DNA from 3 places in the Vibrio rumoiensis genome. Region 1 is predicted to be linked to each of the others. Evidence: predicted binding sites of a transcription regulator. Region 1 holds the regulator's gene; each other region holds the start of a gene.
The links. Region 1 encodes MetJ, which represses methionine synthesis genes. Its sites were predicted from a motif close to TTAGACNTNTANANGTCTAA; they were not measured.
Positions count from the first base shown of each region.

Region 2: the regulator MetJ is predicted to act here: its motif matches at 9,528-9,547, upstream of metH (methionine synthase).
Region 3: the regulator MetJ is predicted to act here: its motif matches at 4,032-4,051, upstream of VRUMOI_RS12920 (MetQ/NlpA family ABC transporter substrate-binding protein).

Region 1 is NZ_AP018685.1:237,497-248,312, reverse strand. Features, by position in the region: gene ppc (phosphoenolpyruvate carboxylase) at 1-2,565, shown strand, start outside; gene VRUMOI_RS01105 (PadR family transcriptional regulator) at 2,813-3,364, shown strand; gene metF (methylenetetrahydrofolate reductase) at 3,442-4,329, opposite strand; gene VRUMOI_RS01095 (bifunctional aspartate kinase/homoserine dehydrogenase II) at 4,640-7,051, opposite strand; gene VRUMOI_RS01090 (O-succinylhomoserine (thiol)-lyase) at 7,052-8,218, opposite strand; gene metJ (met regulon transcriptional regulator MetJ) at 8,542-8,859, shown strand; gene VRUMOI_RS01080 (malic enzyme-like NAD(P)-binding protein) at 8,988-10,244, opposite strand; gene rpmE (50S ribosomal protein L31) at 10,405-10,623, opposite strand.
Region 2 is NZ_AP018685.1:574,431-585,246, reverse strand. Features, by position in the region: gene uvrA (excinuclease ABC subunit UvrA) at 1-123, shown strand, start outside; gene VRUMOI_RS02630 (PglL family O-oligosaccharyltransferase) at 340-2,115, shown strand; gene VRUMOI_RS02625 (pyridoxal-phosphate-dependent aminotransferase family protein) at 2,432-3,553, opposite strand; lysine riboswitch at 3,910-4,090, shown strand; gene lysC (lysine-sensitive aspartokinase 3) at 4,213-5,562, shown strand; gene metH (methionine synthase) at 5,790-9,455, opposite strand; gene VRUMOI_RS02610 (cation:proton antiporter) at 9,692-10,816, shown strand, end outside.
Region 3 is NZ_AP018686.1:60,199-71,014, forward strand. Features, by position in the region: gene VRUMOI_RS12895 (MFS transporter) at 1-1,109, shown strand, start outside; gene VRUMOI_RS12900 (hypothetical protein) at 1,126-1,401, opposite strand; gene VRUMOI_RS12905 (NADH:flavin oxidoreductase) at 1,587-2,702, shown strand; gene VRUMOI_RS12910 (DUF2937 family protein) at 2,886-3,419, shown strand; gene VRUMOI_RS12915 (GNAT family N-acetyltransferase) at 3,416-3,862, shown strand; gene VRUMOI_RS12920 (MetQ/NlpA family ABC transporter substrate-binding protein) at 4,071-4,880, shown strand; gene VRUMOI_RS12925 (cytosolic protein) at 5,040-5,813, shown strand; gene VRUMOI_RS12930 (cytosolic protein) at 5,888-6,919, shown strand; gene VRUMOI_RS12935 (hypothetical protein) at 7,272-7,559, shown strand; gene yjjG (pyrimidine 5'-nucleotidase) at 7,668-8,342, opposite strand; gene VRUMOI_RS12945 (DUF2938 domain-containing protein) at 8,434-8,919, opposite strand; gene VRUMOI_RS12950 (helix-turn-helix domain-containing protein) at 9,005-9,394, shown strand; gene VRUMOI_RS12955 (MarR family winged helix-turn-helix transcriptional regulator) at 9,454-9,945, opposite strand; gene VRUMOI_RS12960 (alkaline phosphatase family protein) at 10,177-10,816, shown strand, end outside.

The DNA of each region.
Region 1 (10,816 bases):
ATTCAAGAAGCTCATGGTGATGCTATTCTTGAAAAAGTTGAAACCATTCGTAAGCTTTCCAAATCAGCTCGAGCTGGTAATCAGGAAGATCGAGAAAGCTTAATCGAAGAAATAAAAAACCTACCTAACGAGCAATTAACCCCTGTTGCTCATGCCTTCAGTCAATTCCTTAACTTAACTAATATTGCAGAGCAGTTTCATACGATTTCTCGCCATTGCGAAGAGCACGTATGTGAACCAGACGCGATTAACTCTTTATTTGGTAAGTTAGCGTCAAATGACATCAGCAAAGAAAATGCCGCGCAAGCAATCAAAGAATTGAATATTGAGCTGGTTCTTACAGCACACCCAACCGAAATTGCTCGCCGCACCATGATCAATAAATTGGTCAAAATTAATAAATGTCTATCCCAATTAGAGCACAGTGATCTTTCTAGTCGTGAACGTCTGAAAACAGAGCGTCGTTTAGAAGGTCTGATTGCCCAATCTTGGCACTCTGATGTTATTCGCCAACAACGCCCAACACCTCTAGATGAAGCGAAATGGGGATTTGCGGTCGTTGAAAACTCATTATGGCAAGCCGTTCCTGAATTCTTACGTGAATTCAATGACCGAGTGAAAAACTTCACAGGCGAAGCGCTGCCTATCGATGCACGTCCAGTACACTTTTCATCTTGGATGGGCGGTGACCGTGACGGTAACCCAAATGTTACCCACCCAATTACTGCTGAAGTATTGTTACTTTCTCGTTGGAAAGCGGCCGATCTTTATCTAACCGATATTCAAGATTTGATCACCGAGCTATCAATGACCGCTTGTAACGATACGGTTCGCGAATTATCAGGTGAAGAGCACGAACCTTACCGTGCCATCCTGAAGCGCTTACGTACTCTGCTCAATAATACGTGTACCGTATTAGATGCACGTATCAACGGAACCGAAGTACCTAACCTGCCAATTTTAGAGCGCGTTGAACAACTTTGGGATCCATTACTTGCCTGTTACCAATCACTACACGAATGTGGCATGAGTATCATCGCAGAAGGTTCATTACTCGATAGCCTACGTCGTGTAAAAGCGTTTGGTATTCACTTAGTACGCTTAGATATTCGCCAAGAAAGTACTCGTCATTCCAATGTGATTACTGAGATGACTCGTTTCCTAGATATGGGTGACTACGATCAATGGACAGAAGATGAAAAAGTTGAATTCTTAATTAAAGAACTAAGCTCAAAGCGTCCATTGTTGCCTCGTAACTGGGAACCTTCGCCAGAAGTTCAAGAAGTGCTCGATACTTGTCGAGTGATGGCTGAACACCCACGTGAAGCCTTTGGCGCTTATGTTATTTCGATGGCGCGTACCGCATCTGACGTATTAGCCGTGCATCTCATTTTGCAAGAAGCGGGCTGCAAATTCCGCATGGATGTTTGCCCACTGTTTGAAACGTTAGATGACTTGAACAATTCTGAAGCGGTCATGAAGCAATTATTCTCGCTCGATTGGTACCGCAACTTTATCAATAACCACCAAATGGTAATGATTGGTTATTCTGACTCAGCCAAAGATGCCGGTGTAATGGCCGCTGGTTGGGCACAGTACGACGCCATGGATAAACTGGTGAAAGTATCCGACGCCGAAGGTATCGACCTTACACTCTTCCACGGCCGTGGTGGTACAGTTGGTCGTGGTGGTGCGCCAGCACATGCTGCCCTACTTTCTCAACCACCTCGTAGCTTAAAAGGTGGCTTACGCGTTACCGAACAAGGTGAGATGATCCGCTTTAAGCTGGGTTTGCCTGATGTAGCAGTGAACAGCTTTAATCTATACGCGAGCGCGATCTTAGAAGCCAATCTGCTTCCGCCTCCGGAGCCTAAAAAAGAATGGCGCGATCTGATGCATACGATTTCGGATGTCTCTTGTGACGCTTATCGTGCTGTAGTACGTGGCGAACCGGATTTTGTTCCTTACTTCCGCGCCGCAACACCAGAGCTTGAACTCGGTAAATTGCCTCTAGGCTCTCGTCCTTCGAAGCGTAATCCAAATGGCGGCGTGGAAAGCTTACGTGCTATTCCATGGATTTTCTCATGGAGCCAAAACCGTCTAGTATTACCAGCATGGCTCGGAGCGGGTGAAGCGATTCAACACGCCATCGAACAAGGCCACCAGCCAATGTTGGAAGAAATGTGCCGCGAATGGCCATTCTTCTCTACTCGCCTTGGCATGCTAGAAATGGTGTATTCTAAGTGTAATATTGATATTTCTCGTTACTACGATCAACGTCTAACCGATGAGTCATTATGGCCTCTTGGTGAGCGTTTACGTGAACAGTTGCAAAAAGATATCGTGACGGTTCTAAACGTTGAAAATAACGAGAACCTAATGCAAAGCGACCCTTGGGGTTTAGAGTCTATTCGCTTACGCAATATCTATGTTGAGCCATTGAACATGCTACAAGCCGAGTTGCTATACCGTACTCGTCAAAGCGATAACCCATCTTCTGAATTAGAAGAAGCGTTAATGCTGACAATTGCAGGTATCGCAGCAGGTATGCGTAATACGGGTTAAACCTCTTAATCTGTCATGTCTAAATGTAAGAAGCCGCACTTATCAACTAAGTGCGGCTTTTCTTTTTTCTTTTTTCTTTTTTCTTTTTTCTTTTAAACAAAGCAAACAATCTATTGGTCAAATTCAAAACAAATAGCTGACAAGGTTTGATTTAGCTCTTCTTTTTTAATATTAATTTTGTCATCAGTACATAATCTGCCTCGATTACGTTATCTTATCCCTACTATTAAGAAAATTAGAAGCTTACATGTCACTGCCTTACGTTATTTTAACCATATTAAGTCGAGAGCCTGCGACCGGCTACGACATCAGCAAAGCGTTTTCACATAACGTTGGACATTTTTGGAAGGCCAGCCATCAGCAGGTGTACCGGGAACTTGCCAAGATGGCAAAACAGGAATGGGTGACATCGACCATTCACCCTCAGATTGGTAAACCAGATAAAAAGATTTATACCATTACCTCACTCGGTCGCACAGAATTAACCGGATGGTTTAACCAACCAACCCCTTATACAGCCACCCGAGATGAATTTTCCGCAAAGTTAATGGCCTGCACCGTTGAATCGGCCGACCGTTTTATTCAGCAATTAGACTTGCTTATCCCTGAAGCTGAAGCCTTATTGAAACACTATCAGCAACTTGAAAATCAATTTTATCGAAACCATCATTCTCTTGATCAGCACGCCAAATTGGAACATTTAATCTTAAGGCGTAATATTTTAGAGCGTAGTACTTGGATTGAATGGGCAAGCGAAGTGAAACAACAATTAGCAACCTTTTCACAGCCAGAGCAATAATGGGCAAGCAGAGATAAAAAAGGCTTACTGAACGTCAGTAAGCCTTTGTTTTTAATAATTGGTCTTGATGAAAATAATTAACGCGGGCGAACACCTAGAGTATGGCAAAGCGCATAGGTCATTTCTGAACGATTAAGCGTATAAAAGTGAAAATCTTTCACCCCTTCACGACTCAATGTTCTAACCATATCAATCGCTTGGCTTGCACCGACCATTTGACGTGTCACCGGATCATCATCTAACCCTTCATATTGCTTGGCCATCCAGCTTGGAATACGCACATTGGTCATATCAGCAAAACGCTTCGCTTGCTTATAATTAGAAACAGGTAAAATCCCTGGGATGATTTCTACATCAATACCTGCGGTTACGCAGCGGTCACGAAACCGTAAGTAGCTTTCAACATCAAAGAAAAACTGAGTAATGGCACGATTTGCTCCAGCATCGACTTTACGTTTTAAGTTAATTAAATCCGCTTGAGCATTTTTTGCTTCAGGGTGAATTTCCGGATACGCGGCCACCGAAATATCAAAATCTGCCACCCCTTTTAGTAATTCAACTAAATCCGATGCGTACATATCTGGTTTGCCACCGTTGGGCGGTAAATCACCACGTAAAGCCACGATATCGCGAATACCATTATTCCAGTAGTCTTTGGCGATCTCTTTTAATTCATCACGTGAAGCATCAATACAGGTTAAGTGTGGTGCCGCAATCAGACCGGTTTGATCTTTAATTTCTTTGATAATTGAGTGAGTACGGTCACGCTCACCAGAATTCGCCCCGTAAGTAACGGAGACAAATTTAGGTTGTAGCGTTTTTAAGCGGTGAATTGAATTCCACAGGGTTTCTTCCATCTTTTCACTGCTCGGTGGAAAAAATTCAAAAGAAACATTAATTTTGCCCGCAAGATCAGCAACATTATGATTTAACGCATCAATGTGGCCTGCGTGTGAATAACTCATGTTTAACTCCCTGTGGCCAAGCCACTCAATTCATCAAAACTTAACTCACCCAAAAAGTATGAATCTGAAAAGTATCCTTATATCTATCATACTTAAGTAAAAATTTTTCGAAGTCATTTAGACGTCTATATGTCTACAGAATGAATTGAATAGGATCTAAAGTCAATCTTCTTATCATGAATTTTATTCATATAATTGGTGAGCAACTCTCAAAAATAAAAAATGCCACTTCAATCTTTGAAGTGGCATAACTCGGTTCTTCGTTTCGTTGTATTAAAGTGAAGCTACAGCTTACAGCCTCTAATACTCTCTAAATCAAATTAGATAAACGATTAAGATCCGATTGCAGAGCACCCGCCGTCACCGCTCTTCCCGCACCAGGACCTTTAATCACTAATGGGTTGTCTTTGTACCATTTGCTTTCAATCGCAAAAACGTTATCGCACGGTAGTAAATTGGCTAGCGCATGCTCCGGTAATAAAGCTTCCACGCCAACTGTGGCTTTGCCATCTCGAGATAAGCGAGCGATATAACGCAACACTTTGCCTTGCTTCTGGGCTTTGGCTAAACGCTCTGATAACAACTCGTTTAACACTTTACCTTTATCAAAAAAATCATCGGTGGAAAGATCTTTGAGCTCATCAGGCACTAAAGATTCAACTTTGACATTTTCCGGTTCAATTTCCAAGCCCGATTCACGCGCCACAATCACCAACTTGCGCATCACATCCGAGCCATCTAAATCCGAACGAGGATCCGGTTCTGTCAAACCTTGCTGCCATGCTAAATCGACTAAATCCGTAAAGGGAACCGAACCATCAAATTGTTGAAACAACCAAGATAAAGTCCCCGAAAAGATCCCCGAAACCGCAGTAATTTGATCGCCACTATTGCGCAGGTCACGAATCGCATAGTTAACCGGCAATCCAGCACCAACGGTCGCGTTATACAACCAATGGCGGCCCGTTTTATCAAAGGCATTCAGAACACGTTTATATTGTTCGGTAGGCGCCGATCCCGCGACTTTATTGGCGCAAATAAGATGCATACCATGCTCGGCGATTTCTTCATATTGAAGCGCTAATTCAGCACTGGCCGTCACATCCATTACCACCACTTCATGATAATCGGTTTGATGCGCTAAAGTTTTCAGCCAAGACTGACCATCATTCGCAACCGACTCATCAGAAAAGCGTGTCAATGCTTGAGTAGGGTCAATTCCATTCAAATCTAACCAATAAGTTTGGCTATCGATGACCGCAACCAAATCGAAACTCATCCCACGACGTTTTTCGAGTTCTTCTTTTTGTTCAGCAAATAACTCCAACCAGCTTGAACCGATATTACCTTTACCACACAAAGCAATGGCCACTCTCTTTTGCGCTTGGAACAATTGTGAGTGGACATCCACCACCAATTTAGCCACATCCGTTTTGCGTAAAATAGCGACTAAACTTAAACCGGATTCCGCCTCAGAGATAAATTCAACCGGGGCATTTTTTAGCTGCTGATAAAAACCGTAACAATGATTAGGGTTAATCGTCACCCCTGCACCAACGGCCGCCACCATCGAATAGCCTTCGCGTAACTTAATTTCAGCACCTACTGCGGTATCTTGTAAATACGTCAACGCACTTGCCGCAATTTCAGCCGTGTAAGCCAAAGATACTAAACCTTGATCGGGTTGAGACTGCATGGCTAATGGTTGTAATTGAGCGCGAGTTAACGAACGCATTAATTCTGATTCTAAACGAGAGAAATCATGACCCGCGCCAAAGTGAATTTGAATCAGTAGCACTTCGTCAAGTGAGGTGATAATTTTGGCACCGCGACCGGAAGCAAGTACCCGCTCAATACGAGTCGAACCCGATTCCGGTTGATAGCTGCATCGTAAGCTTAAATCCATGGCACTTTGTGCGACAGGTTGCAAGGTGCGGCTATGTAATACAGGTGCCGCTAAACGCGCTAATTCGCTCGCTTCATCGAGGCGTAATAATGGCAATAGACAAGCATCACTGACCTTACGAGGGTCTGCGCTATATACGCCAGCCACATCACTCCAAATAGTCACTCTAATGGCTTCAGCTAATGCGCCAATCACGGTAGCAGAATAGTCCGAGCCATTACGTCCAAGCAATACCGTTTCACCCGCATCATTACGCGCCATAAATCCAGTGATCACCACTCGTAATTTACCGTGCTGGGCCAGTTTTTCTTTTAATAGCGGCAGTGAACGCCCACGATCGACTTCTGGTTGAGCCCCTCGTTCAGCTCGTAAAAAATCACGAGAGTCAAGTTGCACCGCTTCCATATCGAGATGAGAAAGTAACTCGGCCAATAAGCGAGATGACCACACTTCACCATGGCCTAAAATGCTCGCTCGCATAACGTCATTGACTGGGCCATTAATATCACCCAATAACATGAATTCTTGGCTTAGCAATTCCAATAAAGGCTGAGCTTTATCTTCTGGCAATAGCTCTTCGACTAAACCAATTTGGAATTGGCGTAATTGTTGCAAAATTTCATGGGCAATACGGCCATCTTTATCAAGCGCATTAATCCAGTCAATTAAACGGTTAGTGGTGCTACCGGCGGCTGAAACCACGACGAGATCAGCAGGCGATGAATATTCTTTTAAGATATTGGCGACTCGTTTGTAGCACTCTGGATTGGCCAGACTACTACCACCAAATTTGTGTAACTGACGAGCGGATGTCATTTACGCTACCTCTTGTGCTTTTCTAAAAGCTTGCTCTAAATCAGCGATTAAATCCTGACTATCTTCTAATCCAACAGAAACACGTAGTAGTAACGGTGAGATTCCCGCTTCTGCTTGTGCTTCATCTGACATCGCTCGATGGGTCATGGATGCAGGATGACACATCAAGCTTTCTACTCCGCCTAACGATTCAGCCAGAGAGAATAATTCTAATTGACCGACAAAGGTCTTTAACTGTTCCATGCTGCCATTTATTTCAAAGCTCAACATTGAGCCAAAACCACGTTGCTGCGCTTTAGCAATATCGTGACCGGGATGATTCGGCAAACTCGGATGATAAATCGTGCCAACCAATGGTTGCTGCTGTAAATATGCCAACAAATCTTGAGCACTTTCTTCATGTACTCGCATACGTGCCGCTAAGGTTCGCAAGCCACGTAATGTCATGTAGCTATCAAAAGGTGTCCCGGTTGCACCAATGCAATTGCCCCACCATGAAAGCGTTTCTACATGCTCAGGGTCTTTAGAGATAACCACCCCACCAATCACATCAGAATGACCATTGATGTACTTAGTCGTCGAGTGAATCACAAAATCGGCCCCCAAGGTTAATGGTTTTTGGTACACCGGTGTCAAAAAGGTGTTATCCACGGCTACTAACGCACCGACTTGCTTAGCTTTTGTGCAAGCTTTAGCAATATCCACCACTCGCACTAATGGGTTTGAGGGGGTTTCTAATAAAATCAATTTAGGCTTTTGAGCAATCGCAGCATCAAATTCAGCTTGGTTTGATTGGTCAACAAACTGAACTTTAAAGTCGCCTTTTTGTGCTCGAGTATTAAATAAGCGATAAGTGCCGCCATAACAGTCATGTGGGGCAACAATCAGATCATCAGGGCCAATAAAGGCTGAAACCCATAAATTGAGTGCTGAAGTACCGCAATTGGTGATCACCGCACCAGCACCTTCTTCAAGTTCAGATAACGCCTGTTCAAGTAAACCACGGTTTGGATTACCTGAGCGAGTATAGTCATACTTAGGCACTTCACCAAAAGCAGGAAAGCCATAATTGGTCGATAAATAAATAGGCGGAACGACCGCGTGAAATTGGCTATCCGATTCAATACCGGTACGAACCGCGACTGTTGCTGGCTTTCTTGAACTCATTGGCGTATTCCTTTCCTTTTGCATTCGCAATCAATATACACAGAGGCTGATACTAAAACCTACTATACCCAAATATAACCAAAGTGCTATTTGCACCAACTCAATTTTAAAAGAGACATTATTTTACCGCTTTTAAAACAAGAGCGATCACATAAATCACCCTGCAATGGTTTATTCTTAAGCTAGACAGAGTGATACTTTATCCCTCACAAATTGAGACGTCAAGACCTCTAGCCATCTAAGTGTCTTTACTTTCGGCAGTAAATGCACCTAAAATTGGCATTCAGCCACTAATTACAGATATTAAATAACGAAGGTGCGTGATGGCAGATTGGAATGGTGAGTACATTAGCCCGTATGCAGAGCATGGAAAAAAGAGTGAACAAGTCAAAAAGATCACAGTTTCTATTCCATTAAAGGTTCTTAAAGTCTTAACCGATGAACGCACTCGCCGCCAAGTCAACAACTTGCGTCATGCGACCAACAGTGAACTACTGTGTGAAGCATTCTTACATGCTTATACTGGCCAACCTTTACCAACAGATGAAGATTTGCGTAAAGATCGACCAGACGATATCCCAACCGAAGTAAAACGCTTAATGACCGAAATGGGCATTGAATTCGAAGCGTTTGATGATTAATACGTTACTCGGATTGTCGTAACTCGTTTTTCGAAAAAGAAAAAATAAAGCCCGCTCAAATCATTTGAGCGGGCTTTATTGTATTCGAGCGACAAGAAGCGAAGCGCCCTAGTATTCGAGTTTATTTTTTACTTATACTGATCCGGCAATTCGATACGTGCGACACCAGACTCAACCGCAGCACGAGCAACCGCACCAGCCACTTCAGACAATAAACGCGGATCCATTGGTTTTGGAATGATGTAATCCGGACCAAATGATAGCGCTTCAACCCCTGCCGCTTTTAATACTTCGGCTGGTACTTCTTGTTTCGCTAATTGACGAATCGCTTCAACTGCCGCCAATTTCATTTCGGTATTAATTTCACTGGCACGAACATCTAATGCGCCACGGAAAATGAATGGGAAACAAATAACGTTATTAACTTGGTTCGGATAATCACTACGACCCGTACCCATGATTAAGTCATTACGGACTTTGATGGCTAACTCTGGCTTGATTTCAGGATCAGGGTTTGAACAAGCAAACACAATCGGCTTATCAGCCATTAACGCAAGCGCTTCTGGTGGTAACAGATTTGGACCAGATACACCTAGGAATAAATCCGCGCCTTCAATCACATCTTCCAAAGTACGCATATCAGTGTTGTTAGCAAACAATTGTTTGTACTCATTCAAGTCATCACGACGTGTATGAATCACGCCTTTACGATCAAGCATGTAGATTTTTTCACGTAATGCGCCACATTTGATCAGTAGCTCCATACAGGCGACTGCCGCAGCACCTGCGCCTAAACAAACAATTTTACACTCAGACAGCTTCTTGCCCTGTAGCTCTATTGCATTCAGCATACCGGCTGCCGTCACAATCGCCGTACCGTGCTGATCATCATGGAAAACAGGCACGTCACAACGCTCAATCAGTTGGCGCTCAATCTCAAAGCAATCTGGCGCTTTAATATCTTCTAGGTTAATGCCACCAAAAGTATCAGCAATATTAGCCACCGTATCAACAAACTCGTCGATAGTACGATGCTTAACCTGAATATCAATAGAATCCAATCCAGCAAAACGTTTAAATAACAGCGCCTTACCTTCCATAACTGGTTTTGAGGCTAATGGACCTAAATTACCTAAACCTAGAATAGCGGTACCATTTGAGATAACGGCAACCGTATTACCTTTAGCAGTATATTTATAAGCATTATCAGGGTTTAGTGCGATTTCACGTACCGGCTCAGCAACACCAGGGCTATAAGCCAAAGCTAGATCTTCCGCCGTATCGGCTGGTTTAGTTAAAGCAATGGCAATTTTACCTGCGGTAGGCTGAGCGTGGTAATCCAGTGCTTTTTGGCGAAAATCATTGAGTTGCTGATCATCAGACATAGTGAGCGTTTCCTAATTATTCTATTTAGTAGGGGGGAGATGATTTTAAAGGATCAAAAGTTAACTTGGTAGTCAATACCGTTAATTTCAGACAATAAAAAAGGGACGCCGAAGCATCCCTTTCAAATTCTGTCTTTCACTAAAGTCGTTTAGTGGAAGATTATTTTTTGCTGCTAAGTGCACCAAAACGCTTGTTGAAGCGATCAACACGGCCGCCAGTATCAACGATACGTTGCTTACCAGTGTAGAACGGGTGACATTTGTCACATACGTCTAGGTGGATAGTGTCTTTGTCTAGCGTAGAGTTGAACTCGAAAGAGTTACCGCAAGAACAAGTTGCATTTACAGCTTTGTATTCTGGGTGGATACCAGTTTTCATAGGACAAACCTTTTATTGGTCCGTATCGCTATCCGATTCTTACTGAAATATCTCTTGCGAGTATTCAAGCAGTCAGACACCATACGTTGTTACTAAAAAATGATGTAAAAATATACATCGTTAGAGGCGCAGTATAATAGTGAATCCGCCTCCATCGATCAACACATTTGCTCCCTTTTTCTACAATATTTCA
Region 2 (10,816 bases), 340 kb from region 1:
GTCGACTTGGGCCCTGAAGGTGGCAGTGGCGGTGGTGAGATCATAGCCGCTGGCACGCCAGAAGAGGTGGTAAAAGTGAAAGGCTCGCACACTGCACACTTTCTTAAACCGCTACTGAAATAACCTAGTCGTTAATACTAAACCGAAAAGAGAGTTGATTGATGCTTACCTTGCATTTATCAATTCTCTTTTATTATCACAACACTTAAATTGCAATATTGGAAGCTAACCTTATCTTAAACGGCCTCGCCGTAGGTATTTTTCGTCATCCATTTCGCACAAATAATGTTAATATAAGACACTCATATAGAACTAAAATATCTAGAGGCTGTACTTTACATGGCAACTTTACACATCCAAGGCACTAAGCTTGAAAAGGTATCTGAACCCAATATATTGGCAAAACCTTTTCTTTGGTCACTCGGAGTTGTTTTCTTACTTGCCATGCATTTTTTTCAGCCTAACCCTGGAGGTGCTGGCCTCGCGTTATCATTTAATAACACGACTTGGTTAGCATTAAGTGTCAGTTTTGGTATCGGCTTATACGCGATTGCGAATCAACGAGTACTTCGTGTGACTTCGCTGATTATCTCAATGCTGGTTGTTTGTGTGATTTTGACGATTCCAGTGTTTTATTCAAACGCGAATATTCAAGATTCCATATTACGCCTAATTGGGTTATGGGCAGGTTGGCTTCTCCTCGTCATTTTGCATCAATATCCACTGTCGATTAAACAAAAACAAACCCTACTCTTTTTCATTGTGGGTGCAGTGTGTATCGAGGCTGCTTATGGCTACTTCCAATACTTATTTTTAGAACCTGGTAATTCATTCGGTTATAACACCGAGCAAAACCGTCCGTTTGCGATTTTCCAACAACCAAACGTCACCGCAAGCTTTTTCGCAACAGGGCTAGCCGTCTCTTCTTATCTACTGGCGAGACAGAAACAAAGCAATGTCACACTGAATAAAGCCTTTTCTATTTTGTTATTACTCATGCCGATAATCACAATTCCGTTGTTATGGGTTCTCGCATCTCGAACTGGTTGGTTAGGCGCAACGGTCTCAACTCTATTGCTGATTCCATATTTGATGAAGTTCTTACCAAAACGCGTCATGACATTGTGGATGATCTCTGTCATTTTAGGCCTAGCCGGTGGTTATACTTTAGCGACGGCTAATGGTGGAAATGATTTAATCGCTAAAAAATCAAACTTAGAAAGCCCACGTCGTTATACCTTTCCACAAACATTAGATATGGTCATTGAGAAACCTCTCACCGGTTATGGTTATGGTAAGTTTGAACCTGCTTATATGGTTTACACCGCAAGACAGCACCAACTGAATCCTAGTTATCACCCAGGATTACCTTCGATGGATCATCCACATAATGAAATCTTATATTGGGCAGTTGAAGGCGGAATAATATCGATATTAGGCCTGTTAATTGCCGCTTTAGCCGTATTTCGAAAGGTCAGAAAATCGCAATCTGGGACACGTTTAGCGTTAATCGCTTTATTCTTCCCGATCGTGTTGCATACCCAACTTGAGTATCCGTTTTATCATTCAGCTATTCACTGGATTATTTTCATCATACTCATTTACTGGGTTGACCAATTAACCGCGCCATACCAAGTCATTAACTTTAGTAAAATCAGTAAAAGCTTACTGAGCGTATTGTCCCTGCTCATTCCGATCATTACAGGCTTTTTTATGATCACAGCGCTACATACTAATAATGTACTGAGCCGCTTTGAATACACTAGACCAATCAACCCTGACTTATTAAATCAAGTCACTAATCCGAGTGTTTGGAAGGATCGATTTGATTGGGACGTTTATAGCACTCAGCTCAATATCGGCCTACATTTAGGTAAGCCAGAGTACATCCAACCTTATATTGATTGGGCAACGCAAGTCATCAAACGCAAACCAAGAGCTGCATTTTATTCAAAATTAATTGCGGCTTACCAAGCTGTTGGCGATAACAGAAAAGCAGAAGAAGTACGTAAAGAAGCGAGTTTCTTATTCCCAAACCAAGACTTTTCTAAGATCCGCTATATTCCACCAGAGGAAAGGGTTTCAAGGGCAGAGGCAACGGCTAAAGAAGAATAGGTCTCTAGCTCCTAATAACGAGCTCCTAGATGTGCACTCTGGAGCTCTCTACAATATAAAAATGGACAATGAACGCAGGATTTCCCTTCGCTCGTTGTCCAAATCTATTAATTGGTAGGGAAAATCGTCATCCTGAAAAGCGACGTAGGAGCGCAGTTCAGGATCTCCAGCCACCATTAGGAGATTCCAAACAGTTCGTTCCTCACTTTTGGAATGACGTTATTAAATTTACCCTCTAATGAAAGTAATAAAGAAGCGTCCGAGCTACAAAAAAACTCTTCTAGAAACTAGGGACTAGCAACCTAGCCCCCTATTTTCATTTCCCTATCGTCTCTTGCAACGCCTTCAAACACAACGCCACATTTTCACTTTTTGCGCTATACCCCATGAGGCCAATCCGCCAAACTTTACCAGCCAATGCTCCTAATCCACCACCAACTTCAAGATTGTATTCATTCAATAGATGTTGACGAGTATTGGTATCATCTAGACCTTCTGGCAAATAAACAGAATTCAACTGCGGCAAGCGACATTCTTCATCTACCACATATTTAAAACCTAATTGTTCAAGACCTTGTTTTAGTTTCTGGTGCATATCGGCATGACGTTGCCAGGCATTTTCTAGCCCTTCATTATACAAACCAAGCAAAGCTTCATGCAGTGCATAGAGACTATTCACTGGTGCAGTATGGTGATAGCTTCGTTTTCCTTCACCACTCCAGTAACCAAGCACTAAGCTTTGGTCTAAAAACCAACTTTGAACAGGCGTCGTGCGTGCTTGGATCTTTGCAATGGCTTTAGGTGAAAAAGTAATGGGTGACAAACCCGGTACACATGATAAACATTTTTGGCTACCGGAATACACCGCATCTAACTGCCATTCATCGACTTTCAATGGCACACCACCTAATGATGTCACAGCATCGACAATCGTTAGCGCATTATATTGCTTAGCGATTTTAGATAGCGCTTGTGCATCACTTAATGCCCCCGTAGAGGTTTCCGCGTGAACAAAGGCTAAAATTTTCGCATCCGAGTTTTCAGCAAAGGCTGCCGCCACTTTCTCAACACTGACTGGTTTACCCCATTCATCATCTACCAGCACCACTTGGGCGCCGCTACGAATCGCGTTCTCACGCATCCGCTCACCAAACACACCATTACGGCAAATAATGACTTTATCGCCCGGTTCAATCAAGTTCACAAAACAGGCTTCCATCCCCGCACTGCCGGGAGCTGAAACCGGAATCGTAAAATCATTGTCGGTTTGAAAAGCATACTTAAGCAACGTTTTCACTTCATCCATCATGCCGATAAACAGAGGATCTAAGTGGCCAACCGTTGGACGACTTAATGCTTGTAAAACATCCGATGAAATATCAGAAGGACCTGGGCCCATTAAAATTCGACGAGGTGGGAAAAAGCGCTGAATAGTCATAATTATCCTTAATGGTATATTCCATAATTATCATTCACTAGTGCCACGACTCTATCGCTACTTTTGGGAAATAGCATAGATAACATTAGCAAAATTGGTGTGCTTAAATATGTGCAAGCTACGGTAAAACTACCATGCCTAGAAGGAGTCCTCATTAATGGTAAATAAAGCTGTGAGCCCCCTCAACTAATTGTGTACAGTTTTAATTATTATTGTCGACAAATCAACCGTAAAAAAAATCTCGCTCCATCACCTTTCAGTGATTGACTTTTTTAATACAACAACGTTCAATGTAGACTCCTTCAGCCATAGGATATGGTTGAACTTTGATGATGATTTCAACCACTGAAATCTCATCGTTCGGAAGAGGAGCGTAACCCAGGTAGATGACCAGTGGATCCCGAGATCCTAAACTTGTCATTCAGGGGGAGTTACGCCGAGATGGATAAATGCTCGGAAATTTATCACATCGGTTGCTCAGGTTGAATCCTGACAACTGTCACTAAGTGCTTAGCTTAGTGAAGAGCTTCTAAGATTTACATGGTCACACGATTCTAGTGATTCACTTCTATGTATTTCCCTGCTCTAAGAAATCTCTCTTCAACATTGGACGTTTGCCTATAAATAGGCCTTATTTGAGTATATTGGGAGACAATGCCGTGAGCGCATTTAACGTAGCAAAGTTTGGTGGCACCAGCGTGGCCAATTTCGAAGCAATGAGCCGCTGTGCCGCCATTATTGAAGATAACCCGTCAACAAAATTGGTTGTCAGTAGTGCTTGTTCTGGTGTAACAAATCTATTAGTTGAGCTAGCACTTGGGGTACAAAATCCCGATGATCGCCAAGCTATCTTGGACAAAGTTCGTGCGATTCATTACAGCATCATCGAACAATTTTCCGAACAAGAAAAAACCAGATATTCGATCGATACTATTTTAACCACTCTTTCCAGTATGGCTGAAGCGGCTTCTTTTCAATCGGGCGATAAACTCACCGATCACATCGTTGCTTGCGGTGAATTAATGTCGACTCACATTTTAACTCAGCTAATGATTGAGCGCGGTATTAACGCTGTTCGATTTGATATTCGTGAAGTATTACGTACCAACTCAGATCACGGCAAAGCAGAACCGGTTATTGCCGATATATCAGCTCTAGCACAACAAAAACTTTACCCACTTTGCCAGCAACATGTTGTGGTCACTCAAGGTTTTATTGGTAGTGATGTGGAAGGTAACACGACAACGCTTGGTCGTGGTGGCAGTGATTATAGTGCGGCGCTCATTGCCGAAGCGGTAAAGGCTTCTGGTTTGGAAATCTGGACAGATGTACCAGGTATTTACACCACCGATCCTCGTATAGCACCGAAAGCAACACCGATTCCTGAAATCAGCTTTAGTGAAGCGTCTGAAATGGCGAATTTTGGTGCGAAAATTTTGCACCCATCGACACTTCTTCCTGCGCTTCGCCACCAGATCCCTGTATTCGTCGGTTCTTCTCGCGAACCAGAAAAAGGCGGCACTTGGATTCGTAAACAAGTTGAAAGTGCCCCACTATTTCGCGCCCTAGCCTTACGTAACAACCAGACCATGGTCACGCTGCGTAGCCCTGATATGTTCCAAACTTACGGCTTTTTGGCACAGGTATTTAATATTCTCGCGAAGTATCAAATTTCCGTTGATTTGATCACCACTTCTGAAGTTAGCGTATCATTGACACTCGACCAAACCAACACCTCTGGCCAAGCGCCCGAGCTACCTGCCGATGTCAAAGCAGAATTAGAGCAATTGTGCTTAGTTGAAGTGGAATATAACCTCAGCCTAGTAGCACTAATTGGTAATAAAATGAGCGCTAAAAAAGGTTATGCTAAACAAGTATTCGGTGCGTTAGAAGATTTCAACTTGCGTATGATTTGCTACGGTGCGAGCCCTCATAACTTGTGCTTTTTAGTTGGCGAAGCAGAAGCTAAAAAAGCGGTAGAAGTACTACATAGAGAGTTGTTTGAGTAAAAAGAGCTAGGTTGCTAGTCCCTAGTTCCTAGAAAAAGAAGCTCTAGGAAACTGCTTTAACTTCTTTATTCAGTAAATAAAATTTCAAATATTCAGAAAGATTAAAGGCGATGACTATTAATAAGTCATCGCCTTTATTTTTAGCTGCTAAATAGCTCAAAGAAACAAAAAGAGTTAACAGCCTCCACCACCTAGGGACCAGGGACTAGGAACTGCTCTTTCCATCCTTAGCTCAAATTCGGCCCTAACCATTTCTCCATTTCGACTTCATCCCACCCTTTACGCTGTGCATACTCTTCTGCTTGATCTTGTTGGATCTGCGCAATCGCAAAGTAACGAGAATCAGGGTGTGAGAAATACCAACCAGAAACGGAGGCACCCGGCCACATCGCATAACTCGTGGTCAAAGACATGCCGATGGTTTCTTCTACTTTTAAAAGCTCCCACAAGCTGCCTTTTTCGGTATGTTCTGGGCAAGCAGGATAACCAGGGGCTGGGCGAATACCTTGGTATTTTTCACGAATCAAATCATTATTGGTTAAGTTCTCATCCGCTGCATAACCCCAAATATCTTTACGTACTTGCTCATGCATATATTCAGCAAATGCTTCGGCTAATCGGTCAGCTACCGCTTGGATCATAATGGCGTTAAAGTCATCGCCTTGCGCTTTATAAGAATCCGCTAATTCACGCTCACCAATACCACCGGTTACGGCAAAGCCGCCGATCCAATCTGCTTTACCGCTGTCTTTCGGGGCAATGTAATCGGATAAACAATAGTTCGGACCTTTTGGCTTTTCGGTTTGCTGGCGTAAATTGTGTAAAACTTTAATGACCTCTGTACGAGATTCATCCGAATACACTTCTATATCATCCCCCACGCTATTGGCTGGGAACATGCCACACATACCGCTAGCTTTAAGAATTCCCTCTTGTTCAATTTGGTCTAAGAAAACATTGGCATCATCGTATAAACGTTTTGCCTCTTCCCCGACTTCTTCATGATCAAAAATAGAAGGGTATTTCCCCATCAATCCCCAAGTTAAGAAGAACGGTGTCCAATCGATATACTGACGTAAAATAGCCGTATCAATATGTTCAAACACATGCACGCCGGGTTTAGCGGGGGCCGGCGGTGTATAAGCTTGCCAATCAATATTCACTCTATTTTCACGTGCTTGCTCTAAAGTAACCGGCTTAGTACGAGGACGTTTACGAGCATGTTGATCGCGCACTCGATCATAATCAATATCAAGCTTCTCAACGAAAGCGGGGCGTAACGTATCGGATAGCAATGCAGAACACACCCCAACCGCGCGTGAGGCATTATTCACATACACCACAGGTTGTGAGTAATTTTGTTCAATTTTCACCGCGGTATGAGCTTTTGAAGTAGTGGCACCACCAATCAATAATGGTAAATCAAAGCCTTGACGCTCCATCTCTTTGGCCACATGCACCATTTCATCAAGCGATGGCGTAATCAAACCAGACAAGCCAATGATGTCGACGTTTTCTTCCTTAGCAACCTTTAATATGGTCTCGGTTGGTACCATCACGCCAAGGTCGATGATTTCGTAGTTATTACACTGCAATACGACCCCAACGATGTTCTTACCGATGTCATGTACATCGCCTTTGACCGTGGCTAACAAAATTTTACCGTTGGTTTGGCCTACTTGTTTTTCAGCATTAATGTAAGGTTCTAAGTAGGCGACCGCTTGTTTCATCACACGCGCCGATTTCACCACTTGAGGAAGGAACATTTTACCTTCACCAAATAAGTCACCGACTACGTTCATGCCATCCATTAATGGCCCTTCAATCACTTCTAAAGGCATCTTGGCTTTAGCGCGTGCCTCTTCAGTATCTTCAACAATAAACTCAGTGATACCTTTAACTAACGCATGCTCTAAACGTTTCTCGACTTCCCAAGTACGCCATTCTAATAAAGCGGGATCTTCTGCTTTACCCACACCATTTGAACGATATTCTTCGGCCAACTCTAGAAGGTTTTCGGTAGCATTGCCGTGGCGGTTGAGTACGACATCTTCCACCGCATTACGCAATTTCTCAGGAACGTTATCATAAATTTCAAGCTGACCAGCATTCACGATCCCCATATCCATACCACGCTTAAAGCAGTGATATAAGAACACGGCATGAATGGCTTCACGTACGTAATTATTGCCTCGGAATGAGAACGAAACGTTAGATACCCCACCCGAAATCATCGCGTAAGGCAGGTCTCGCTTGATATCACCGACTGCTTCAATAAAATCGACCGCATAATTATTGTGCTCATCAATACCAGTCGCGACAGCAAAAATATTCGGGTCAAAAATAATATCTTCAGGTGGGAAACCAATTTCATCCACCAGAATACGGTAGGCCTTAGTACAAATTTCGGTTTTACGTTCGCGAGTATCCGCTTGGCCCACTTCATCAAATGCCATCACGATCACTGCCGCGCCATAGCGACGGATCAGTTTGGCTTGCTCAATAAAGTTCTCAACCCCTTCTTTCATTGAGATAGAGTTGACGATGCCCTTACCTTGTACGCATTTTAAACCGGCTTCAATGACATCCCATTTCGAGGAGTCAACCATAATTGGCACTTTAGAAATTTCGGGCTCAGAGGCACATAAATTCAGGAATCGCTCCATGCAGGCTTTAGCATCTAGCATCCCTTCATCCATATTGATATCGATAATTTGCGCGCCATTCGCGACTTGTTCACGAGCCACATCAAGCGCTTCATCGTATTGCTCTTCCACAATCAGACGCTTGAACTTAGCAGAACCCGTTACGTTCGTACGCTCACCCACGTTCACAAATAACGAGTCTTTATCAATCGTTAATGGCTCTAAACCGGATAAGCGACAGGCTTTTGGTAACTCTGGCAATGCGCGAGGTTTAACGCCTTCAACAACTCGAGCCATTTGACGAATATGTTCAGGAGTAGTGCCACAGCAGCCACCAACCATATTGAGAAAACCACTTTCGGCCCATTCTTGAATGTGTTTGGCCATTTCTCGTGGTTCAAGATCATATTCACCAAAAGCATTCGGTAAGCCGGCATTCGGGTGAGCTGAAACATGACTTTCTGAAATGCGAGAAAGCTCTTCAACATATTGACGAAGCTCATCAGGCCCAAGTGCACAGTTCAAACCAAACGATAAAGGCTCAACATGACGCATCGCATTATAAAATGCTTCAGTCGTTTGACCTGAAAGGGTACGTCCAGAGGCATCGGTAATCGTGCCAGAAATCATCACAGGGAGTTTAAAACCTAATTCATCAAAGACACTGAGCACCGCAAAAGCACAAGCCTTTGCATTTAAGGTGTCAAAGATCGTTTCGATCATGATGATATCTGCCCCACCGTCGATTAGCGCTCGGGTAGATTCAGAGTAAGCAACCACTAACTCATCGAATGTGACATTACGAAAACCAGGATCATTGACATCAGGTGAAATCGAACAAGTGCGGTTAGTGGGCCCTAACACACCAGCGACAAAACGAGGTTTCTCTGGTGTCTTTGCCGTCCACTCATCGGCTGCTTCACGGGCAAGCTTAGCGGCAGCAAAGTTAATTTCTGCGCTCAAGCTTTCCATGTCGTAATCCGCCATCGCGATGGTAGTGGAGTTAAAAGTATTCGTTTCGAGAATATCCGCGCCAGCCGCTAAGTAATCGCTATGAATTTTCTTGATCAGCTGCGGTTGAGTTAATACTAATAAATCGTTGTTACCTTTGAGATCACTATGCCAATCAGCAAAGCGCTCACCTCGGTAATCATTTTCTTGCAGTTGATGAGACTGGATCATGGTCCCCATGCCGCCATCAATCAATAAAATGCGAGATTTTAATAATGTCTGAATTTGATGTTTTATTTCACTACGATGAGAATTTGAGCTTCCAGCCACGATACAACCTCTTTCCTTAATTCTTTAAGATATCCTAACATAGAAATCTAGACGTCTAAAACAAGTTTAAACGACTAATATATGCCTTTTTAACATGCTTTTTATCTGCTTTACTCTAATCTTATTAAAAATATATTGATATTTATCATTAAGCGCACGAAAATTGCGTGATTACAATTTGTTACATTAGCCAAGGTTTAATTATGTCGGTCTATAACACCCTTTGCTTCCTATCGTTTGCTGCGATGGTAATAGCATTGATTAATGCAAAATTTGGTCGTCTACAGACGACAATTGCAATAACAGCCGGAGCAATGATGCTCTCCCTGCTAATCCTTATTGCTGGTCAAAGTGGTTGGTTCAACCTTGTCGATATTGCTTCAAAGACAATGGCTGAAATTAACTTTGAAAGCTTCTTGTTAAATGGAATTCTTGGCTTTTTATTATTTGCAGGGGGCTTAGGTATTAAATTACCTCACTTTGCAGATCAGAAATGGGAAATTGCCATCCTCGCTTTTGGTGGTACGGTATTCTCCACCTTCTTTATCGGTTTCAGCTTATACGGCATCTGTAATCTAATCGATATTCATATAGATCTCATTTATTGCTTATTGTTTGGTGCGCTAATTTCACCAACAGACCCCATTGCAGTACTCGCAATTGTTAAAAAACTTAAAGCACCACAACGTATTTCAACTCAAATTGAAGGTGAGTCACTATTTAATGATGGTATTGGCTTAGTTATCTTCGTAACAATCTTTACCGTCGCCTTTAGTGGCAATGCACCAACGGTTGGTGGAGTATTAAGCTTATTCATGCAAGAAGCCGTCGGTGGTATTGCTTACGGGTTCGTATTAGGTTTGCTTTTCCATTATCTAATCAGCTCAACCAATGATCACTCAATGGAACTACTATTGATGATCTGTATTCCCACTGCAGGTTATGCTTTTGCCGAAACACTTGAAGTATCAGGCCCATTAGCAATGGTCGTTTCAAGTATCATGATTGGTAACTGGACTCGCTACGTTGGTTTCTCAAAAGAAAGTACCGAGCACATGGATCATTTCTGGGAGCTAATTGATGAGTTTCTAAATGGCATCTTGTTCTTGCTTATCGGTATGTCGCTATTATTGTTTGAATTCCATTCTGAAGATTGGATTATGATGGCCATTGCGATTCCACTGGTTCTACTCGCTCGTTTCTTAAGTGTGTGGATACCGTTTATCGGCTTTAAGCGTTTCCGTACTTACAATAAATGGTCAGTGAAGATCTTAACCTGGGGTGGATTACGTGGCGGTCTTGCGTTAGCAATGGCACTTTCTATTCCA
Region 3 (10,816 bases), on a different replicon from region 1:
GCAGTTGGTATGTCGGCTTGATCATTGGCCTTCGGGTATTGAGTCAGCAAGGTCTGTTTCTGGTTGGCGGCACACTCGGTGATAAATTTGGCTACAAACGTCTGATCTTAATGGGGTGTCTGGTGCGCATTGCAGGATTTTTATTACTTGCGGTGAGCGATGACTTTTCTTTGATTGTATTCGGCGCTTTCCTAACAGGGTTTGCTGGCGCTTTATTTACGCCAAGTAGTCAGGCGTATTTGTCGATTGAATACCCTGATAATGCGGAGCGAAACCGTGTATTTGCGTTACAAAATTTATGTACGGAAATCGGTAAACTCACAGGGCCGGTGATCGGTTTAGCCTTGTTTACGATTAGCTTTAGTGCGGTCGGTTATTGCTCTGCGTTATTGTTTTTCATTCTGTTTATCTTGCAGTGGTACTATTTGCCTCGCGAGCAACAGCATGTGCAAGATACTGCGCCCCAAGCATTTTGGGTAGAATGGTTGGTAATGTTAAAGCACCGTGCTTTTATGCGCTTTGTGTTGGCCGCGTCGGTTTTCCAAATCCTTTTTCATCAGTTGTACTTGTCGATCCCACATGAAGTGAAAGTGCAAACCGGTAACCCTTCGTATACAACGTTGGTCTTTTTAACTTCCTCGATCTTAGGTGTGTTGTTGCAACTACCGATCAGCCGTTGGATTGAAAAGCGCTTAGGTATCGCCAAAGGCATGGGTTATGGCATGGCGATTATGGGATGTTCTTTCCTTGCGTTGAGCGTGCACATTGAAGGCTATCCGGCTTTTTCTTTTATTTTATGTGCAAGCTTGTTGAGTATCGGTTCTATGATGGTGTACCCATTAATTGGCGCACATATTCCACGTTATGCGGAATCTAAAAATATTGCCAGTTACTACGGTTTGTATTCTTGTATTGGCGGTTTTTTTGCGTTTATTGGTAACTGGGGGGCAGGTTGGTTGTTGGGCCTCAATGCCTTTTTATCGATCTGGCTTTGGGTTGGTTTTGCTTTATTAGGGGCTTTGTCAGGGTTGAGCTTATTTAACCAAGTAAAGCACACGTCTGTTGATGACAGCATGGCAACCGAAAAGGCAACCGCAAACTCGAAGTAACTCTGAAAAGTAGGCCTTACAGAATATGGTTACGCACCAGCCCACGTTTAACGTTTTTACATAACTTTCCAAAGCGGCGGATTTCATCAAACTGAGGGATCACGCCGCGTTTTAACGCACTCTCCCAATAAGACAGTTCAGAGTCGACTAACTCCATCAGCTTTTTCGGGCAACCAATGCAATTGCCTTCGGTTCCACAGACGAAAGTCTCTTCTTCATAAAGAGGAAAGGTGGATTTCGCTTCATCAATAATCAATTGCATCGCATCCGTTCGGCTGGGTTTGTGATTCATAATCCCTCCTATTAATGCGGTTATAATATCCCTTTCATCACCAAGGCAACATTGAACTTTGTGGGTAGATTGGGCCATTAATCCCCCAGACCTTAATCTAGATTAAAAATTCCGGCGCCAATCTAAGGTAATATGCCTGCCTACTTTTGCTTGCCTGTCATTTCCCCAATTATTAAGGAGTAGTCGTGACTACTTTATTCGAACCTAGCCAAATCGGCGCTATGACCGTAAAAAACCGCTTCATCAGAAGTGCCACGTGGGAAAACATGGCAACAGAAGATGGCCACATGACGAAGCAGTTATATGCGATTTATGAAGAGTTAGCCAAAGGGGAAGTTGGGCTCATAGTGACTGGCTATGCCAATATTGTTGCAGAGGAAAAACCCAACGCTGGCATGATGGGGATCTACAACGATGACTTTATCGAGGAATATAAAAAACTGACCGATCTCATGCACAGTTACGATGCCAAGATCGTGATGCAAATTGCCTACGGCGGTACTAAGTCGACCTACGATATTGGTGAGCGTGTGATTTTTGCGCCAAGTGATGTGTGTGAAAAAAGCACGCAAACGCAGGGTAAACCGATGACCAAAGAAGAGATCGACTACATTGTTGATGCCTTTGCTCAAGCGAGTTTACGTGCCAAGAAAAGTGGTTTTGATGGTGTTGAGATCCATGCTGCGCACACCTATTTGATCAATCAGTTTTTAAGTCCTTACTACAACCGCCGTGAAGATGAATACGGTGGCAGCTTGGATAACCGTCTACGCTTCTTATTAGAGATTTATCAAGCGACTCGTCAATTAGTAGGCGAGGATTTCCCGATCCTAGTAAAACTGACCGCAACGGAATTTTTTGAAGGTGGCTTAACCTTTGATGAAACACGTATTATTTGTAAAAAGCTGGAAGCGGCTGGAGTCGATGCGATTGTCATGTCGGGTAATGTTCACGGTAAAGCCAGTACCTTAGTTGGTGAAGCTTATGATGGCTACACCTTGAAAGATGAGGGCTATTTCCATGAGTATGGCGATGTGATCAGCCAAGAGGTTAATATTCCGGTGATCACCGTTGGCGGCTTAACCGATATTAATGCCATCGAAGACATCGCAGCGCGTACCAATATTCAATACTTCGCGTTATCTCGTCCGCTGCTGTCTGAGCCAAATCTCATTCAACGCTGGAAAGAAGGCAACCGAGCCCCAGCTGAATGTGAAAGCTGCTCAAAGTGCCGAACCAAGCGTGGTAACTTCTGTATCGTGAATAAAGATCGCAAGCGTCAACTGGCTCGATTGGCGTAGTACACTAGCCAACGTTTATTGAGATGATTGAGCGTCGACGGTAATCAGCGTCGCTCAATCTGATCTTGTCGACCCTCTCACCATTTAACAGCAAACTCACCGTAAACCCCTGTGCATTTTCTTCTCTTAATGTATTCTCGTTAAACGTTCATCAGAAACGCCTTAGCTAGATTGGAGTGAGTCATGCAAAAGATCATCGATTATCTCAAACTCGCGATACTGATATTTGGTGTGTTAATCGGTGTTCAAATTCCCGGTTTCGTTAACCAATATGGTCAAAACTTAGACGCTAGAGTAGCGGAATCATCGCAAGGCTTAGCGCAGTTTCAACAAGATGCCGATCAATACTTTCATGGCAGCCTCGACCAGTTGCTCAAGCATTACGCTCGCAATCAAGATCCTGTCATTGTTGCTGGTGGACAAAGTATTCAAGCGCTTGTCGCCAGAAACCACTTGTTGACCACCGCCAAAGCAGATTTTCATCAATCACTATATAGCCCGTATTGGCAGGTATTCATTCATCCTATTGCGGAGATCCGCGATGAGGTTTGGCAGCATTATCAATACAAAGTGATCCTCAATACCGAAGCGATAAGCATTGGGGTGATATTTGGGTTAGTGGTATTAGCGGTTTCGGAGTTGGTGCTATTTATGTTGTTCTCATTGTTAAAAAGCCTATTTGGTCAGCCGCATAAGGTCACAAGGAGGGGGCGATGATCATTGAACAGGGCACTATTGAAGAGATTCTTGCAATCGATAAGCGTATCCCAGAATTCGATGGCCGTACTACTCGAAATAAGTTGGAATCTCGTTTAGCGGATAAACCACACCTTATTTTGATCGCAAAACTCGAAGGTGAATTAGCCGGCTACAAGGTTGGATATCAACGAAATTCGGGCGAATCAAGTTCAGGTGAATTTTACAGCTGGTTAGGTGGCGTTATACCGCAGTATCGTAACCAAGGTATCGCCACTGCTTTACGGCAATACCAAGAGCAATGGGCGCAACAATCGGGTTATACATCGATAGGGGTGAAATCGATGAACCGTTATCCGAATATGCTGCATTTATTAATATCCAGCGGTTATCAAATCATGGGTTATGAAAGTGGCAATGCCAAAGGTGAAGGCAAGATTGTGTTTTATAAATCGCTGATATGAGGAAATACAACGATATGGGTAATACAATCTTTAAAACTCATTTTGATATCGAGTGAATTTAGAGAGCGGAAGTGTCGCCATTTATGTTGAGTTTCCTGATATAACCAATCGTTATACCTATCTTACTTTAAATCATTATGTTTTCTTTTCGGCTTAAGGTAGTCTGCATATAGAAGTCTATACGGCTATTTGTATGAAAGGGATATTTATGACAATCAAGAAAACCATCACCAAACTCGCGTTACTTTTTCCTTTGGCATTAGGGTTAAGCGCTTGCGGGCAAGAAGAAAAAACAGAAGTCATTCGCGTTGGCGCAACCGTAGGACCACACGCTCAAGTGGTTGAGGCGGTTGCAGAAGAAGCCGCGAAGCAAGGGTTAAAAGTGGAAGTGGTGACATTTTCCGATTACATCACACCAGATGCCGCGCTCGTTGATGGCAGCATCGATTTAAACAGTTATCAGCACCAGCCTTTTTTAAACAACTTTAATGATAACAATAAGAAAGCACACTTAGTGTCTATCGGTCGCTCGATTTTGATGCGCATGGGGATTTATTCAGATAAGTATCAATCACTGGCCGATTTACCTCAAAAAGCGACCATCACTATTCCGAATGATCCAACCAATAGTGGCCGAGCTTTATTGCTATTAGCCGAAGCAAAACTCATTACTTTAAAGCCCGGTTTAGGCTCTAAAGCGACCGTATACGATATTACCGAGAACCCAAAACAGCTTGAGTTTATAGAAATGGATGCCGCGCAATTACCAAGAACCTTAACGGATGCGGATGCTTCGGTGATCACCATGAACTACGTGATGTCTTCAGGGCTCGACCCAAAAAAACAGGGCATCTACTTTGAGCCTAAAGATGCGGAACTGGCGGTAATGATCATCGCCGCACGAGAAGCGGATAAAGATAACCCAACCTATAAAAAGTTTGTTGAAATCTATCACTCACAACCCGTGCGTGATTTCATTCAAACCACCTTTAAAGGCACCATTGAGCCTGCGTTTTAATCGAATATACAATTTAAAAGACGGGTAAAAATAAACGAGCACTTCTGATGGGAGTGCTCGTTTTTGTATTCATAATGGCCAATCAATACCTCACTGCGTTTTACATCACCCCTCATTATTTGTTAAGGTTCGCGCGCATCAAATTCGCGAGAGGGATAAATGAAACTACTGTATAGGCTGGATGAATGGATTTCTCTTCCTGAAAATGAGCAACAAGCTCGACTTCCTCTCTCTGGCAGTAGCCAACTTGATGATGTGTTTGTTCGCTATCAACTGGTGGATTTAAATAAGCCGTTATTGTTTACCTTCTCGCCTTCTGGCACGGATGTGAAAGAGAGAGATTTGCATGACAACTTCTCTCCTTGGGGTTATGAACTAACCCAACAACATCAAGTGAATGTGGTTGCTTTTCAGCACCTTGGAATGAGTAATTGGTTCCGTAGCCCTAATTTGATTTATTTCCTTGAGCAACTTTCGATGTTGCTGACACCTTTCAAACTTCGTTTGGGTTATGGCCTCAGCCGTGGTGGCTTTGCGATTGGTGCTTTTGCCAATTTGCTTAAATTGGATCATGTTCTGTTGTTCTACCCTGTCAGCACCAAAAATCAATCACTGGTGCCGTGGGATGACCGTTCTAGTACGGCACTGGCTCAACAATTTGATTGGCAGGGTGCTTATCATGACCGTGATCTCGGCAATGCTCAGGGTTATATCATTTATGATCCGACCAATGATATTGACAGACTTCATGCCGAGCGTTACCCCAAATTAACCCATTTTACGGTGGTGGGAATGGGGCACGGAATCCACCCAAATAATTTAGACAGGCGAGATTTTTATAATCAGATGGTCGAGCAATTTATTCATCGACAACACATAGATATTTCTCGGTTTGACGAGCAAGTCAAAATCCAGTTTTTAAAAGAGGACTGATCTCCCGTTAATGGGGGAAATACGACATAAATAAATTTAAAACAATTGCTTAAGGCAGTTTAGACGGAGGATAAATGAAGTTACTGTATTGGTTGGATGAATGGTCTGCGCTTGATAAACAAGAGCAACAAGCGAGACTCCCAATAACAGGAGAAGACTTACTAGACGATGTGTTTGTGAAATATCAATTTGTCGATATCAATAAACCACTGTTGTTTACCTTCTCGCCAGCCGGTACCAATGTACAGGAACAAGATTTGCACGCCGATTTCGCGCCTTGGGGTTACAGCCTTGCACATAAACAAGGGGTCAACATTATTGCTTTTCAGCACTTAGGTAAAAGTAATTGGTTCCGTAGTCGTAATTTGATTTTCTTTCTTGAGCAATTGTCGAGCTTACTTACTCCGTTTGAATCACGGTTAGGCTATGGTTTGAGTCGTGGTGGCTTCGCCATTGGGGCTTTCGCAAAATTATTGCAACTCAACCAAGTCTTATTGTTTCATCCCGTTAGTACCAAAAATAAAACCTTAGCGCCTTGGGATGATCGCTCAAGTACCGACATCGCGCAGCAGTTTGATTGGCAAGGGGATTATCACGATTTGGATCTGGGAGAGGCGGAAGGCTATATTATTTATGATCCGACCAATGAAATCGATCGTTTGCATGCCAAGCGATACCCACAGCTGACGCATTTACGAGTGTTCGGCATGGGGCATGGCACTCACGCCACCTATCTAAATAAGTTTGGTTTTTATAAGCAAGTGGCGGTGGATTTTATTCGCCATCAACAAATCGATATTGGTCAATTTCGCCATCAAACCAAAACCTTGCGCTTAAAAGAAGAATATTACGACACCCTCAATAAAGCGAATGCCAACTCATCCCATCGCTTAGGCTTATTGAGCACCGCGCACAATGTGTTGATTGATGAGAAGAAGGCGCACGTAAAAGAGCATAAAAAGACCATTGATATTCAGCCACTGGTGGATATTGCAATTAAACATCAACAAGATAATCCGCAAGATGCGGTCCAGCTATTAGAGCTTGCTCAGCAGATTGCCCCTGATAATGTGTTGGTTGAGCATAAGTTGCAGCAGTTATCTTAAAGATATTGGGTTGCATTGTTATCCAGTAGATGTAAAAAAGTGAGCTTATCTAAGGCTCGCTTTTTTACATTAGCTTAGGCGTATTTTTGTTATCGATAACAGTTTTGTTTCCATGAGTAGGGGCCTGATTCTGCTACTTTGCTATCTTGATGATTGAAATGAAGTCATTTTTTATAGGCCCCTCAAGATTCAAAAATGGTTCACACCCTTCTTACCCTTAAACCAACATTCCATACCCGATCTGAGCAGCGCGTGGTACTCTCATCACATATTCGTTGAATTGCGCCTGTTCGCGACAAAGCACCGCATACTAGACGTGACGATGAGTTACTGTTGGTTGGAGTAGATAAAAATGAACGTGGATAAAGCAAAAAAACGCATTGCGAAGATGGTTAAAAAAGGCTTTAAAGGATACCCACAAATTACATTAGAATATTTTGGAGCGAGTGCTGATTGCGCCACAGAGGTTGTGGTTGGTTTTACTCTAGAGGAAGGTGCAACCGTTCAAGAGCAGCGTTTTTCCAGTGAGACCGACGTGCGAGAGCATGAAGTGATCCAATCGGCGTTGGTTAAGATTATTGAGCGTGCCGATGCGAAATCGGTGATGGAAGCGGAAGGGGTGTCAGTTCAAGTTAAGTAGCGCAGAGAATACGGCTTAGAGCAATAAAATGGAGCCACCGATTTGTCGACTTTCTCTTTTTATTGAAGTGAAAATAGCGTCGGTGGCTCAATGGTATTTGGAGTGTGATTAGGCTTCTAGAATAGCTTGAAGTTCGGTTAATGAACTCACGGTGTAGTGTGGGTTAATACCATCGGTTGCCGCAGCGCCGTGATGGTTTAACCAACAAGTTTCAATACCAAAATTGATGCCGCCAAGAATATCGGAATGCAGGTTATCACCCACCATCAACACTTTTGATTTACATGGATTGCCCGCGCGTTGTAGGGCATGCTCAAAAATGATGCGGTCTGGTTTGGCGGTGCCCACTTCTTCTGAAATGATCACTTGGTCAACATAGCTATCCATGCCGGTACGAGCCAATCGAATCGCTTGTAAATCGGTAAATCCGTTGGTGATAATGCCAACTTTCGCCTTGCCTGTAATCGCTTCCATTAACTCTTTAGCACCGGGTAGCACCGCACAAATGTCGGCCATCGCTTCTAAAAAGGCAGAGTTGAGTTCCGCTGGCGTAGTATTAAGTCGCTGCGCCCATGAATCAAAGCGAGTGTGCTTAAGTTCATCGGCGGTGATGTCGCCATTTTGATAATCCACCCAAAGCGGCTTATTCACTTCTTGGTAGGTGGCAAAATCTTGTTCTGTGAAGTCGACACCTTTGCGTGAAAACATCAGTTGCATGCCCTTGAAGGCGTCAAAATGGAAGAGGGTCTCGTCGGCGTCAAAGAAAATCCAATCGTACTTCATAATTACTTCCTTGAGAGGGGGAGTGGTGTGATTCGGCGTTAGTGTAAAATTTTTTGCTTTGGAAGAAAATCACTTATTCTGTAGGGCTATTTTACAGTTGGCTATTTTTGAATAATAAAGCGCAGAGAAATAAGCCGAGCCCATAGCTAGTGTGAGCCATCAAACTCAACACGCGTGCTCGCCATGGGGTTGGGGTTCGGCTGGCTGCGATGCCAAAACCAAAGCATGGTTGCATGATGAAAAATGGCAATATTAATGTGAGTGTTGAAGTGAACAGTGCTGGCGTCAGGCTAGGGTTGTTTAACCATGCTTGTCCAAAGATGGATACATGCCCGACAACAAACATCACACCAATCAAATAATGTAATGCCCAACCCAGCGCTTTTTCTTTCGGCTTTTTTGGCGTTTGGATGATAGAACGATGCATCAGTTTTCCTTCGGTTAAGCAATAAATCCAACGACCGACGAGCGCATAATTGAGGGGCGGAATACCGAATAAACGTTGCTGTATTAATGCCCAAATATCCATGCAAATGGTTGCTCCTATGCCTAGAACAATGATTGATAAAATACTCATAACGATTTTCCTTATTGGTCATGTGTTCAGTTAAGCTAAACTCAGTCTACAACTTGAAGTTGGCTTTAAGTCAAGGGAGGGAATAATGGATATTGCGGAAGTGTCTCATTTGTCAGGTTTTGCCCCATCAACGCTGAGATATTATGAAAAGTTGGGTTTGATTTATTCCACAGGGCGCAATGGGTTAAGGCGTCAATATTCGCCTAGTGTGTTGAATAAATTAAATATTATTTCGCTAGGACAGATGGCAGGGTTATCACTTTCAGAGGTCGCCATGATGTTTAATACAAAGGATGAGTTGGTCATTAATCGCGAGACTTTGCGACAAAAAGTACACGATATTGATCAGCAAATTATCCGTTTAAAATCGGTGAGGGAGAGTTTACATCATGTGGTGAGTTGCCCGCATGAATCGCATTTAGAGTGCGATTCTTTCCAAGCTTTGCTGAAATCGGCAAGATCTTTGAAGGCATAAAATGAAAAAGGCAGCGCACTACAACGCTGCCTTTATCGTGGAATCACGAGATGCCTCGATTAACTGCTTGGGGTTCCTTGATGATGGGCAATATTTCCCACTTCAAGTAGTGGCGCGACATCAAGATCGGCTGCGTTCATCATTTTTGAAATGCGTTGCACTGAAGAAAGCAGTAATGATTGTTCCCAAGAATCGAGATTTTGGAAACGTTGAATAAAGTGGTCCTGCAACGGTAGTGGCGCTTTTTCAAGTAGCTTCGCACCTTCTTCGGTTAAGTAGGCGTGGACTTTACGTTTATCCAATTGACTACGTTGGCGCTTAACTAAACCGCGCTTTTCGATACGATCGATAATCGTGGTGGCGGTTGCTTGACTCATATTGGTGTTCATTGATAACTGACGAATGGTGACTTCACCAGAATCACGAATTGAACGCATAAGTAGCAACTGTGGGCCGGTTAAACCAAGCTCTTTATTTAATTGTCGTGAATGTAGGTCGATTGCACGAATGATCTGACGAATCGCGATCAGAACTTCTTCATGTTTATCCATGTTGTTGCTCCCATAATGAAGACGTGAAAGTAACCTATCTGTCTTTATTCGCAAAGGGAAAAGTACATTGAGGTATTAAAATGTGGATATTTTACGTTAAGTGTAAATAAGAGATGAAATTTCACTCAAACCATAATTATTGTTTATGTATTTGTGGTTAAATTAAACGCTTAAATATTGACGATATTGTACAAGAATTAAGGGTATATGGAAATGAAGCCAAGGATAAAAATGAAGCTTGTCAGTTTGTGGGCGATGGCCACTTTGACTGGCCTCAAGGTGTCGTTAGTGCATGCGGAGAGTGTGTCGAATATTCCGGTTGTTGCGCCTCTTTATTACAGTGGTACTTTAATAAAAAATAATATTTTAAATCAGTTTGATACGACTATTTCAACGGGAAGAGATGTTACTGCATTTACGATTGCAGGCATGACATTAGATGCTTATATTCTGACACTTCCTCTTGATGTTGAAACCAAAAGTAGAGTAATTAAACGCCTTTCTAACCCTTTTTATAGTATCTCTTTAGGCCACTTCCTCTACGTTTTTTATGATCAATACAGCCGAGCAGAAAACCAAGACCAATTTCGAAAATATTTATTTAATCATTATTCTTCTTCTCAATTAGCAGGCTGGCAGCATTCTCTTTTTCGTCTGGATGAAGAGACATCTAAAATAGCAGAAGAAGAATTAAGCGATGATGTTGAACGCCGTGAAGGGGTGACGATGAATCGTCAGTTTTTCGCGATGTTAGTGAGTATTTATGATGAACTCTTTAATAATGATGATTGGGAATTAGCGAAGTCGTTACCCGATCATTATCAATATCTTACTCACTCACCAAAAGACCTCGCCACTATTGAGCATGTTC